DNA from 2 places in the Rhizobium sp. BK008 genome. Region 2 is predicted to be linked to the other one. Evidence: riboswitches for the same ligand, from Rfam matches in the RefSeq annotation. Region 2 holds a riboswitch; the other holds the start of a gene.

Region 1 (5,933 bases), 1.3 Mb from region 2:
TGACCGCGTAGGGTTTGCCCGAGGCGTCGAAGGTGAAGCCTTCGAGCTTGTCGAGCACATAGCCGTTGGTCGCGGTCTTGAGTTCACCGAGGAAGTCGTGTGCTTCGGTCTTCTTGACGACCGGCAGTGCACCGCCAAGCTTGGCGGGCTTCAGCTCCGATATCGCGACCTTGTAGAGCTTCTTCAGCCTGGCGGCATCGCCGACCAGGTTGTCGCGCTCGATGATGTAGACGCTGTCGCCCTGGGCCGAGATTTCCGACAGGCCGACCCAGCCGCTTTCCGTCTTGTCGAGCGGATAGCGCACGGCGCCCCATTCCTTCCTCTTCGGATTGTAGGAGACGAGCTTGACGAAGCCCTTCTCGTCGTCACCCCACTCGCGCTGCACCGCCATCCAGAGTGTCGTATCGTCACCGGTGCCGACAATGGTCACGCCTTCGAAGCCGTAGCGGATTTCGTTGGCGGCAAGCTCCTTCGGCAGGGCGATCTCGGCCTTGATGTCGCCCTTGGCATTGACGTTATAGAGGGCGTGCGGAACGAGACGTTCACTGTAGCCTTCCGAGGCGAGCCAGAAGGAGCCGTCGGCGGCAGCCGCGATGCCTTCGATGTCGAGCTTCTGGGCCGGAGCGCCGTCACGCCTGACGACAAGGGCCTCGGTGATGACGGCCGGCTTCTTGCTGGCATCGATCGTGTAGATCGTCGGCTGCGAGCCGAGAACGCTGTCGCTGACGGCATAGAGCATGCCCGGCTTGCCCGGAACGGCAGCAAGACCCGAAAGAGCTGCAAAGCCGATCGGATTGCCGTCCTTGTCGGCGGAGACGATCTGCGGATAGGCCTTTTCGCCTTCCGAGCGCTCATAGATCATCACATGCGAGCGCGCACCGCCGTCCTTGCCGAGGTCGAGTTCGTTGGCGGTCGCAAGCAGATTGCGCGCAGGAATGGCGATCGCGCCTTCCGGCGAAATGCCGGACGGCAGCAACTGGACGAGTTCGGGATCGGCGCCGGTATCCTTATAGACGCCGACGACCGAGGCGCGTTCGGCGAGCAGGAAGAAATATTGCTCGTCGCCGAATTTGGCGGCTTCGAGACCTTCGGGCTCGACGCCCTTCGATCCCGACCGGCTTTCCGGATAGTGGCCGATATGGGCGACAGCGCGTTCGAAGGATGCGCCCGATTCGTAGAGAAGCTTGCCCGTCTTGTCGAAGATGGTGAAACCACGCGAGCCGCCCTGGTAGTCGCCTTCATTGGCGACGAGGAGGCGGTTGTCGTCGAGCCACTTCACGGCGTCGGGCTCGCGCAGCACGCCCTTGGATTCGCCTGAAAATTTCAGGGCGCCGTCACGCTTGGTGTCGATGCCGGTCAGATCGACGCTGCCGGCGGAGAAATGCGTCTTCACCGCGGCCGTATTGGCGTCGATGATGACAATCTCGTTGTTTTCCTGCAGCGTCAGCGCAATCTCGTTCAACCCGTTGAAGGCGACGAATTCCGGCTCCGGATCCTCCGGGGCGACGCCGGCAAGGCCGGTCAGCGCCACATGCTTGATGGTGCCGCAATCGACGGTGCCGTTCCTGACCTGGAAGACGACGAGGTCGCCGGCCGGCATCTGCGGGATCTTGCCGTCATTGACCTCTTCGTCACGCTCGTTTTCGATGGCGATGGCGCCGAGCGTCTTGTCCTTGTTGAGGGCGATCGAATCCGGCTGGCCGCCGAGATCGCAAGTGCTCTCGATCTTCCTGGTCGCGACATCGACGATCGCGAGACGCCCCGAGGGCTTTGCCTTGCTTTCGGAGGTGTTGACGGCGACGAGCGCCTTGCCGGCGCTCGAGGTGACCGAGGTCGGCTCACCGTCCATCATGACAGCGCCGCCGGCTTTCGGAGCCTTGGCGTCGGTGATGTCGATGAAGCCGATCGCGCCGAGCGGGCTGTCGCTATAGATCAGCGTGTTGCCGTCGTCGGTCGCAGTGATGATTTCGGCGGAGCTGACCGACAGCTTGTCCTTGTCATCAGGCAGGTTCTGGGCGACCGGGAAGGAAGCGATGCGGTTGAAAACTGGTTCGGCCGCGGCCGGAAAGGCGACGGATGCGAGAAGCACGGCAGCAAGCGCTGCCTTGCGCGATGAAATGGTCATGAAATCCCCCATGTGTCGAATATTCGAAACATGAGTTTTCTGCGGGAGCGGCATGACAGAGGCATGACAGAGGCGGCATTTTTCGCCGGATCACCTCAGGCGGGTTTGCGCTCCCTGCGCATCTCGTTTCGCATGATGAAAAGCGACGCGGAGAGGATCAGAGCCGCTCCCAACCAGAGATAACCCGCCGGCGCATAACCGAAGAACAGCCAACCGGCCAGCACGTTCAACGGCAGCTTCAGATCGTCGAAAGGCTGGACATAGGCGGCATCGGCTGCGGCATAGGCAAGAGTGAGGAAATACTGGGCTGCCGCGGTCAAAAGCCCCGCCAGCAGGAACAGGGCAAGGGTCGCCCCGGTCGGCACGGCAAAGCCTGCCGCGAGCGCCAGCCCGCCATTGATCGGCGTCAGCAGCACGAGCAGCCAGACGGTGATCGTCTCCGGTCGTTCGATGCCCGTCAGGCTCTTGGTGATCAGCGACGAGGCGCCCCATAATAGCGCCGAGAGCACGGGCAGGAGAGCCGCCCAGCCAAAACCGTCCGACCAGGGCTGCAGAATGATCATCGCTCCGGTGAAACCGGCCGCGGTCGCCGCCCAGCGGGCCGGGCCGACGCGCTCGCCAAGGAAAAGCCGGGCGCCCAGAATGATGAAGAAGGGTGAGGTCATCACCAATGCGATCGCCTGCCAGATCGGCACCGAAGCAAGGCCGGCGATCCAGGCCTCGACGCCGAGCGCGGCAAGTGCGACGCGCGCCAGGTGACGCCAGGGATAGCGCGTGCGCATCGCCGCAAGGCCGAGCCTGCGAAGGAAGGGCAGCGAGAACAGGAAAGCGAAGCCATATTGCCAGAAGGCGGCCGGGGCCGAGGGGAAGGCAAGCTTCATCGTCAGCCATTGGGTGACGACGTTGAGAAGCGAAAAAGCAATGCCGGCAAGGACCATCCAGAGGGCGCCGACAACGGCGCGAGACGGCTCTGCGGCTAGGGAAGTCTGATTCATGTCTCTCATCCGAAACCAGGGACCAACATAAATCAGGACGCATGAGCCACGACCAAGCGACACGGGGCAGACCCCTGCCCTTCGCACAGCCGACACTCATTCTCTTCCATCCGGACTTTAACCGTCGGCTCCGGAATCGCACCGGATCTGCTGACCCCTCCCCCGCTTCGACATGAGAGAAGGCGCTCGCGGGCTTGAGCCTACTGGATAATTTCCTTAAATCGGAACCGATTTAAGGGAAAAATTATGCAGCAACTTAAAATGCTACAGCGTCCTTTGCGCGTCTGAAAAGACGCGCGGCGCTGTAGACCCTTACCGCCGGTGGGGAGTTTCACCCCGCCCTGAGAACAGAAATGTCGTAGATCAAAGCCCGCGCGGCGGCAAGATCAACCAAAGCAAAAAGGTCCGGCAAAGCAAAAGGGGTCCGGCAAGCCGAACCCCCTCTCAAATCCTGCACAACCGGTCTCGTTTCCGGTTGGCGGATAATCTCAGATCAGCCGTTGACGGCATCCTTCAGGCCCTTGCCGGGCGTGAATTTCGGCACGTTGCGAGCCGGAATGTCGACTTCAGCGCCCGTGGACGGGTTACGGCCCTTCGTTGCAGCGCGATGAGAAACGGTGAAGCTGCCGAAACCCGCGAGGCGGATGTCGCCCTTGTTCTTGAGTTCAGCCTGGACAACGTCGAAAACCGCGTCAACAGCGGAAGCCGCGTCAGACTTCGTCAGTCCTGCCTTTTCGGCTACTGCGGACACGAGTTCATTCTTGTTCATGTTTCCACCCCTTTCTAAATGGTATGAAACGACTCAAATGTAAGCTAGGCGCAGAATAGGTTTCATCAGGCCCGCCGGAAACCCAAAAGCCCTGCAAATCAAGGAAAAGCAAGCGTCTACATGACGTTTTCACAAAAAAGGCTGGCGTTTCCGCCAGCCTTTTTGCGTGTTTTGTCCCAATGGGGCATAAATGTGGCACAGGCCACTCAATGCGCTATGGTTGCGCCCGTCTCATCGAGGCCTTCGACCGTTGCGATGACGGGCGTTTCCACCGTGCCGTCCCATTCGATCGGCTCCGGCCGCCGGATCAGCGCATGCTTGATCACCTCGCCCATGCGGGATACCGGGATGATCTCCATGTTGTTCTTCACGTTGTCCGGAATCTCCGCCAAGTCCTTGGCGTTTTCTTCCGGGATCAGCACCTTCTTGATGCCGCCGCGAAGCGCTGCGAGCAGCTTTTCCTTGAGACCGCCGATCGGCAGCACACGGCCGCGAAGGGTGATTTCACCGGTCATGGCCACATGCCTGCTCACCGGGATACCGGTCATGATCGAGACGATCGCGGTTGCCATGGCGACGCCGGCCGAGGGGCCGTCCTTCGGTGTCGCGCCTTCCGGCACGTGCACGTGGATGTCGCTCTTGTCGAAGCGCGGCGGCTCGATGCCGAAATCGACGGCGCGCGAGCGGACATAGGAGGCCGCTGCCGAGATCGATTCCTTCATGACGTCCTTCAGATTGCCGGTGACCGTCATGCGGCCCTTGCCCGGCATCATCACACCTTCGATGGTCAGCAGCTCGCCGCCGACCTCCGTCCAGGCAAGACCGGTCACGACGCCGACCTGATCCTCGCCCTCGGCTTCGCCATGGCGGAAGCGCGGGACGCCCAGATAGTCGGAGATGTTGGCGGCCGTCACGTGAACGGACTTCGTCTTGCCCTTGATGATCTCGGTGACCGCCTTGCGGGCGAGCTTCATCAATTCGCGTTCGAAGCTGCGGACACCGGCTTCGCGGGTGTACTGCTGGCTGATCGCCATCAGGGCGTCGTCGCTGACCGAGAATTCCTCCGGCTGCAACGCATGTTCCTTGATGGCCTTCGGCAGCAGGTGCCGCTTGGCGATCTCGCGCTTTTCATCCTCGGTGTAGCCGGCGATACGGATGATTTCCATGCGGTCCATCAGGGGTGCTGGAATGTTCAGCGTATTCGCCGTCGTGATGAACATCACGTCCGACAGGTCGTATTCGACTTCCAGGTAGTGGTCCATGAAGGTCGAGTTCTGCGCCGGATCGAGCACTTCGAGCAGAGCCGAGGACGGATCACCGCGGAAGTCCATGCCCATCTTGTCGATCTCGTCGAGCAGGAAGAGCGGGTTGGACTTCTTCGCCTTCTTCATCGACTGAATGACCTTGCCGGGCATCGAGCCGATATAGGTGCGGCGGTGACCGCGGATTTCGGCTTCGTCGCGAACGCCGCCGAGTGCCATGCGGACATACTCACGGCCGGTCGCCTTGGCGATCGACTGGGCGAGCGAGGTCTTGCCGACGCCCGGAGGGCCGACGAGGCACAGGATCGGGCCCTTGATCTTGGTGGCGCGGGCCTGCACGGCCAGATATTCGACGATGCGCTCCTTGACCTTGTCGAGACCGAAGTGATCGGCTTCGAGGATCTTCTCGGCATTGTTGAGATCGGCCTTGATCTTCGACTTCTTGCCCCACGGAATGCCGAGCAGCCAGTCCAGATAATTGCGCACGACGGTGGCTTCCGCCGACATCGGGCTCATCTGGCGCAGCTTCTTCAGTTCCGCATCGGCCTTTTCACGGGCTTCCTTGGACAGCTTGGTCTTGGAGATGCGCTCTTCCAGCTCGCTCATCTCGTCGCGGCCTTCCTCGCCGTCGCCGAGTTCCTTCTGGATCGCCTTCATCTGCTCGTTAAGATAATATTCGCGCTGGGTCTTCTCCATCTGGCGCTTGACGCGCGAGCGGATACGCTTTTCGACCTGCAGGACCGAGATCTCGCCTTCCATGAAGCCGAGAGCTTTTTCGAGGC
Region 2 (5,933 bases):
GAGCTGGCGCAGGTGATAGCTGGTCGCGCCGCTGTTCAGCCCAAGCCGCGCTGCAAGCTGTGTCGCCGTGGCAGGCCCGTCGATCCGCAGCATGCCGAGCATCCGCAGCCGAACCGGATGCGCCAGCGCCTTTAAGGCGGTCGGATCCGGCACGACGCGACTGACGGTGCGCGGTGCGGTGACGGATTGAGCAGGCTGTGGGCGCGGTTTTTTCATGCGCGAAGCCTACTATTGCAAAGACATCTTTGCAAAGCTTTCTTTGCAAAGATGTCTTGCGCGTGGCTCAATCCGTCGGCAGCGTGAACACCGCACAAGGGCCGGCAATGCCCCGCAAGGTATGCTTTCCCAGCGGCATCAGCGCGGTCGTCGTATTCGCTGCCACGGCACCCGAGATCAGCACGCTTCGGCCGAGCGGCTTGCACAGCCCTTCCAATCGGCTGACCAGATTGACGGCGGGGCCGATGGCGGTGAAGTCCAGCCGGTCGGCCGCGCCGATATTGCCCCACAGGATCTCGCCGAAATGCAGCGCCGCGCCGAAGGGCAGCGGCGCCAGCCCCTGCGCCAGCCGCAGTTGGTCGAGATGGGCCATGCCCGCTCGGCTGGCGGCGACCGCGCGAAGGGCGGCCTCGCAGGCTTCGCGATCCCCTTGGGCTGCATCGCCTTCGCCCGACGCAACAGTGACCGGAAAGATCGCCAGCACGCCGTCGCCGATGAACTTCAGCACCTCGCCGCCGAAGGCATGCACTGCGCCGGCGACGCGGTCGAACCAGGCATCCAGCGCTGATATCATCACGTGAGGTTCGGTTACCTCGGAGAGCGCGGTGAAGTCGCGCAGATCGGCGCAGAGAAGCGCCGCGCGGATGGTCTCGCCGGTGCCGCGGGCAAGCGCGCCGGCCTGCACCCGGGCGGCACTGCGCCGGCCGAGATAGGCTTCGAGCAGCGCGGCCCGCGCCTCCCGCGCCGCCAAAGCGGCGAGCGGCGCTGCGGCAAAACGCGCGACCTCGCAGAGCAGGCTGGCTTCGGCCGGAGCGAATGCACCGCCCCCTGCCCCGTCGGCAATCCCTGCCCAGCCGAGTAGCGGGCTGTCCGATGCCTGTTTGTCCCGCGGCGGCCCGATCCTTGCCTCCCATACCGGCCCCAACCCGGCGAGCCACTCGCGCCCGGCCTCACTTTGCGGGGCCGCGGCGAAGGCCAATGCCTCGATGACGGCGCCGGTCTCGGCCCGCCACAGCCAGGTGCGCCGCGCGATGATCGGATGCGGCACCGAAAGCGTCAGCGCCCCGCCGGAAAGCGGCAGGCCATCGGCCAGCAACCGTCGCCCGAGCTCGGCCAGAAACCGTTCGGGACCAGGCGAGGCCCCGGCCTCGTCAACCAGCCAGGCAAGGGGAGACGGCAGATCCATCGCTCAACATCGCATGCCGACGTGGACGTCCGCAAGGATATCGCCGGGGTGATCGCGGAGACGTTTTTCAGCGACCCAGTCCGACGCCTGTAAAAGGCGTCCGCATCGCCTGTCGAAAACCGTCCAGCGCGGTGGAAAACAAAAAATAAACACTTTAAACTTGCGCGACTTTGATTCCATTATAGGATCGTTCGTCATCGTGTGATTGAGGGGTACGATGGGCACGATATTCTGGCCGAAAGATCCGCTGGATGGGGATGACATGACGCTGCTGACGTCGATCCTCCGGCGATGGTGCGAAAGATATCAGGTCGAGCTGACGGCGGAGGAGAGCAGCCGTAAGGCGAAGGAACTCGTCGAATGGTTCGAATTCGGCGTCAAGGATCCTGTCGAGCTTGAAGAACTGATCGACGGCAAGTACTGGCTCGTCAGCAGTATTTGACCATATCGGACAAATGCAGAGAACGCTGCCTGTCAGCGTCGGCGAAGCCGTTTCATCAGAAAAGGCCGGGCGAAAATCGCTCCGGCCTTCGTCCATCTCGATCTCATGCATGTCGCCCAAAAGTGCGCAGCGGTTTTGGGACAACAACATGCATAAATCAAAGACTTAAAGCGCGTCGCATGATTCCGGTTTGACGCGACGCGCTTTAAGCGAGACGTTTAGTCATCATCCCGCCAACGACGGTCGCGATCCCAGCGCCTCTCATGGCGCCAGCGCGGGCCATCCCAATCCCGGTGACGCCGCTCCCAGCCCCAGCGGGGCGGACCACCGTAGAAAGCGACTGGCGGCGGGCGGCGCCAGTTTCGCCGGCATTCGCCCCAGCGGGTCAGGTGCCAGCCGCGACCGCAGGCATAGTCGACCTTCGTCACATTGCTCTGCACATTGATTGTTCCAATCGGCATCGCCTCAGCTGTACCGATCGAGAGGCTGCCGGCAAGCAAGGCAGCCGCGATAGAAAGTGCCTTCATCGAGAACTCCATTTCAATCCAGCCGCAATCACTTTAGGAGCGCCAAATTGAACTGGAGATGAACTGCGCGTTCATGTTTTCGGGAGCAAAAGAAGCGCTTTCGGACAGCCGATCGCAGCGCCGGCCGGCAGTATTCCCCGCTGCGGCAAACGCTTCCGGGCACCCTGCTGCCGGCGCAAAACCGTTCATGTCCTGCCGTAAAAAGGATCGGGACCCGGATCACGCCCGGCGGCGACCTCGGTCAGCCGCCCGAGATAATGGGCCCAGCCTTCCGCATGGCCGGCGCATTGATCGGCGCTGGGCAGGCCGCTATGAGTGAGCCGCAGCAGCGTTCCGCCGCCCTGCTCGATCAGGTCGATCTCGACCAGGCTCGATCCCGGCGGTACCACTTCGCTGCCGTCCCAGCCGAAACTGTAGGCAAGGCGATGAACCGGCACCACCTCGCGAAACGAGCCGCGCGCAAAGCGGGCGCCGGTGACATTGACGAGATAGAGCCCGCCGGGTTGCGGCTCGACCTGCGCTTCCGTTCCCATCCAGCGCAGGATCTTCTCCGGATCGGTCATCAGCGCAAACACCGCAGCCGGCGGCGCCGCGATATGCGCCTCGCGGTGAACGACGAAAGATTCTGGCATCACTCCCTCCCATGGTGGCTGTCGCCTGCCCCGCCTCGGGCGAAGACGGCGTATCCTGTTCCGTTATGTTGTTCCGACGTGGATGTCCTCACCCGAGCATGTAGGGGCAAGCCCATCCTCAGCAAGAGGCATCGGCTGTTCGCCATCGACGGAGAAACGAAACCGCCACTTTGCGAGCCTTGATCCGCATCGACAGATTCATCGATCACGAAAGCACTTCCGACCTATTGCCAGCCCGCCGCCTTCCCCCTATTGTCGCCGCCGTTCTCAGGGCGGGGTGAAAGTCCCTACCGGCGGTATGCAGTTCCGATTGCGAGCCCGCGAGCGCCTTCTTAAGGAAGGGTCAGCAGATCAGGTGAGATGCCTGAGCCGACGGTCATAGTCCGGATGAAAGAGAACGTGCGTTCCTGCCGCCCTTGCGGCTGTCGGGAACGTTCGTGATCGCCTTGGGTGATGTGTCTGTTCGCCAAAGGAGATTACCATGACACCCACCCGCTACGCCTTCGTCAAAGCCAGCTGGCACGCCGACATCGTCGACCGCGCCCTTGATGGCTTCTATCAGCTCGTTCCGCCCGAGCAGGTCGATGTGTTCGATGTTCCCGGCGCATTCGAGATGCCGCTGCTGTCGCGCGATCTCGCCGCAACCGGGCGCTATGGCGCCGTCATTGCCGCCGCCTTCGTCGTCGACGGCGGCATTTACCGCCACGAATTCGTCGCGCAGGCCGTCGTCGATGGGCTGATGCGCGCCGGCATGGATACCGGCGTGCCGGTGCTGTCGGTTTCGCTGACGCCGCATCAGTATCAGGAAACCGAACACCACAAGCAGATCTACCGTGCGCACTTCATCGAAAAAGGGCGCGAGGCAGCAAAGGCGGCCCTGACGATCGGCAAAACCCGCGCCGCTCTCGCCGCGTAGAAGGATCCATCTTCCCGCACGCGGCTCGATGAGCCGCAACACAAGAGACGAAGACGGCGGGAACAAACCCGCCGCCTCACCGGATCGACTGATCCTTGCCACCCCGCGGGTCGGAAACGACACGCCCGCGGGTCGGAAACGACACGCCCGCGGGTCGGAAACGACACGCCCAAGGGTGGGGAACGACACGTCCGCGGATCGGAGCGACAGGCCCTGCGTCGCAGCGGAATCCGCCAATACCGGCCAAATCCGACAGAATAATTGATTCGACGGCCCGACCGCACTGTGGTCCACTGACTGCTGACATGTATCGCCATTCTTAACGCATCCCAAACCCCATGGAGCTGAAGATGAGCAATGCACTGCGCAGCGAAACCCCCATGCAAACCCCAAAATCACAGCCTGTCGACACCAAGCTCGAGGTGGTCGTCATCCCCGTTTCCGACGTCGACCGCGCCAAACGCTTTTACGACGGCTTGGGTTGGCGGCTCGACGCCGACTTTGCCAATGATGCCGATTTCCGAGTGATCCAGTTTACCCCGCCCGGCTCCGGCTGCGCGATCATCTTCGGCAAGAACGTCACCGCCGCAGCCCCGGGTTCCGCCCAGGGACTCTACCTGATCGTCTCCGATATCGAGGCTGCCCGTCGCGATCTGATCGCCCGCGGCGTCGAGGTCAGCGACATGTTTCATGACGCTGCCGGCGTCTATGCCGGCAAGGACGAGCCCTATCTGTTCGGGCGGCTGCGCATCGCAGGCCGCGATCCCGAACATCGCAGCTACCGCTCCTTCGCCTCGTTCAAGGATCCGGACGGCAACGGCTGGCTGTTCCAGGAAGTCACCACGCGGCTGCCCGGACGCATCGACGCCGACGAAACGAAATTCACGACTTCCACCGAGCTTGCGGCAGCACTGCGCCGCGCGGCAACCGCCCACGGCGAACACGAGAAGCGAAACGGCGGCAAGCACGACGAAGGCTGGCCGGACTGGTACGCCGAATACATGGTCAGCGAACAGGCCGGCAAGCAGTTGCCGCTATAGGCACGGGCTCCAGCGTCATCGCAGACGGCAACATCGTTTGACAAACGTCTCGGCACGCATCGCGCCGAGACGTTTTATCGTGTCTTTGCCTTCCTCGTAGCGGCTCTCGGTTCAGACACCCTCGCCGCCTCGTCAGCCGACCTCAGCCGCCATACCACATCCGCCGCAGCAGGTGATCGCCGCGAACGAGTTGGTGATAGAGCGCAGCGCCGGCATGGAAGACCAGCAGGCCGACAAGCAGCAAGGCGCCTAACCCATGCGGGCCACGCGGCGGATAGGCAGTGAAATCAGGCAGCATGGCGCCGGGCGCCCCGAAGACGGCGGGAGCGGCACCGCTGAGGATCATCATCCCGATGCCGCTGGCGACCATGCCGAGAATGAAGACGTAAAAGGCGACGTGGACAAAGCGCGCGAGGCGCGCCTGCCAGCGAGGCGATGCCTTAACCGGCGCAGGCTTGCGATCGAAACGCCACCACCAGACAAGGCGAAGAGCCGTGAGAAGCAGGACGATGACCGCCACCGGAATGTGGAAGCGCAACAGCCCAGCCTTGGTCGCCGCGTCCACGGCGTTGGCGGCCCGGAAGCCGGAGCCGAGCAACGCCAGGATCAGAACCGCGCTCAGCCAGTGGATCGACACCGCTATTGCGCCATAGCGATCAGGCCTGCTCTTCAACATCTCCATTTCCTTCCAGTTTGCTGCGCAGCGCCTTCATGACGGCATGCGTGGTTTTGAGATCCTCGACCTGAAGCCCTTCCGAGAGCATGTCGACCCACGGCGCCTGCAGGTGCATGGCGGTTTCATATGCCTGTTTTCCCTTGTCCGTCAGCACGACGAGCTGTGCCCGCCGGTGATGCGGATTGGGCTGGAACGCCAGAAGCCCTTCCTTGTCCAGATCGTTGACGATGCGCTGGACGTTCTGGCGGTTGGCCCCCATGTCGCGCGCCAGCCACGCGACCGGCTGCGGCCGGCCTGC

Evidence for each region. A riboswitch is a leader RNA that binds a small molecule or an ion and turns the genes downstream of it on or off. The one in region 2 is predicted to bind FMN.
Region 1: another riboswitch for FMN. It lies ahead of FHT69_RS10090 (DMT family transporter); the one in region 2 lies ahead of FHT69_RS03720 (6,7-dimethyl-8-ribityllumazine synthase).

What each region holds. Positions count from the first base shown of each region.
Region 1 is NZ_JACIFK010000001.1:2,046,949-2,052,881, forward strand. It holds gene FHT69_RS10085 (esterase-like activity of phytase family protein) at 1-2,125, opposite strand, end outside; gene FHT69_RS10090 (DMT family transporter) at 2,221-3,120, opposite strand; FMN riboswitch at 3,215-3,473, opposite strand; gene hupB (DNA-binding protein HupB) at 3,614-3,889, opposite strand; gene lon (endopeptidase La) at 4,096-5,933, opposite strand, start outside.
Region 2 is NZ_JACIFK010000001.1:785,895-791,827, reverse strand. It holds gene FHT69_RS03745 (winged helix-turn-helix domain-containing protein) at 1-216, opposite strand, end outside; gene FHT69_RS03740 (adenylate/guanylate cyclase domain-containing protein) at 284-1,402, opposite strand; gene FHT69_RS03735 (hypothetical protein) at 1,620-1,844, shown strand; gene FHT69_RS03730 (GCG_CRPN prefix-to-repeats domain-containing protein) at 2,063-2,371, opposite strand; gene FHT69_RS03725 (SRPBCC domain-containing protein) at 2,557-3,003, opposite strand; FMN riboswitch at 3,263-3,406, shown strand; gene FHT69_RS03720 (6,7-dimethyl-8-ribityllumazine synthase) at 3,485-3,919, shown strand; gene FHT69_RS03715 (VOC family protein) at 4,270-4,959, shown strand; gene FHT69_RS03710 (cytochrome b) at 5,102-5,635, opposite strand; gene FHT69_RS03705 (MarR family winged helix-turn-helix transcriptional regulator) at 5,616-5,933, opposite strand, start outside.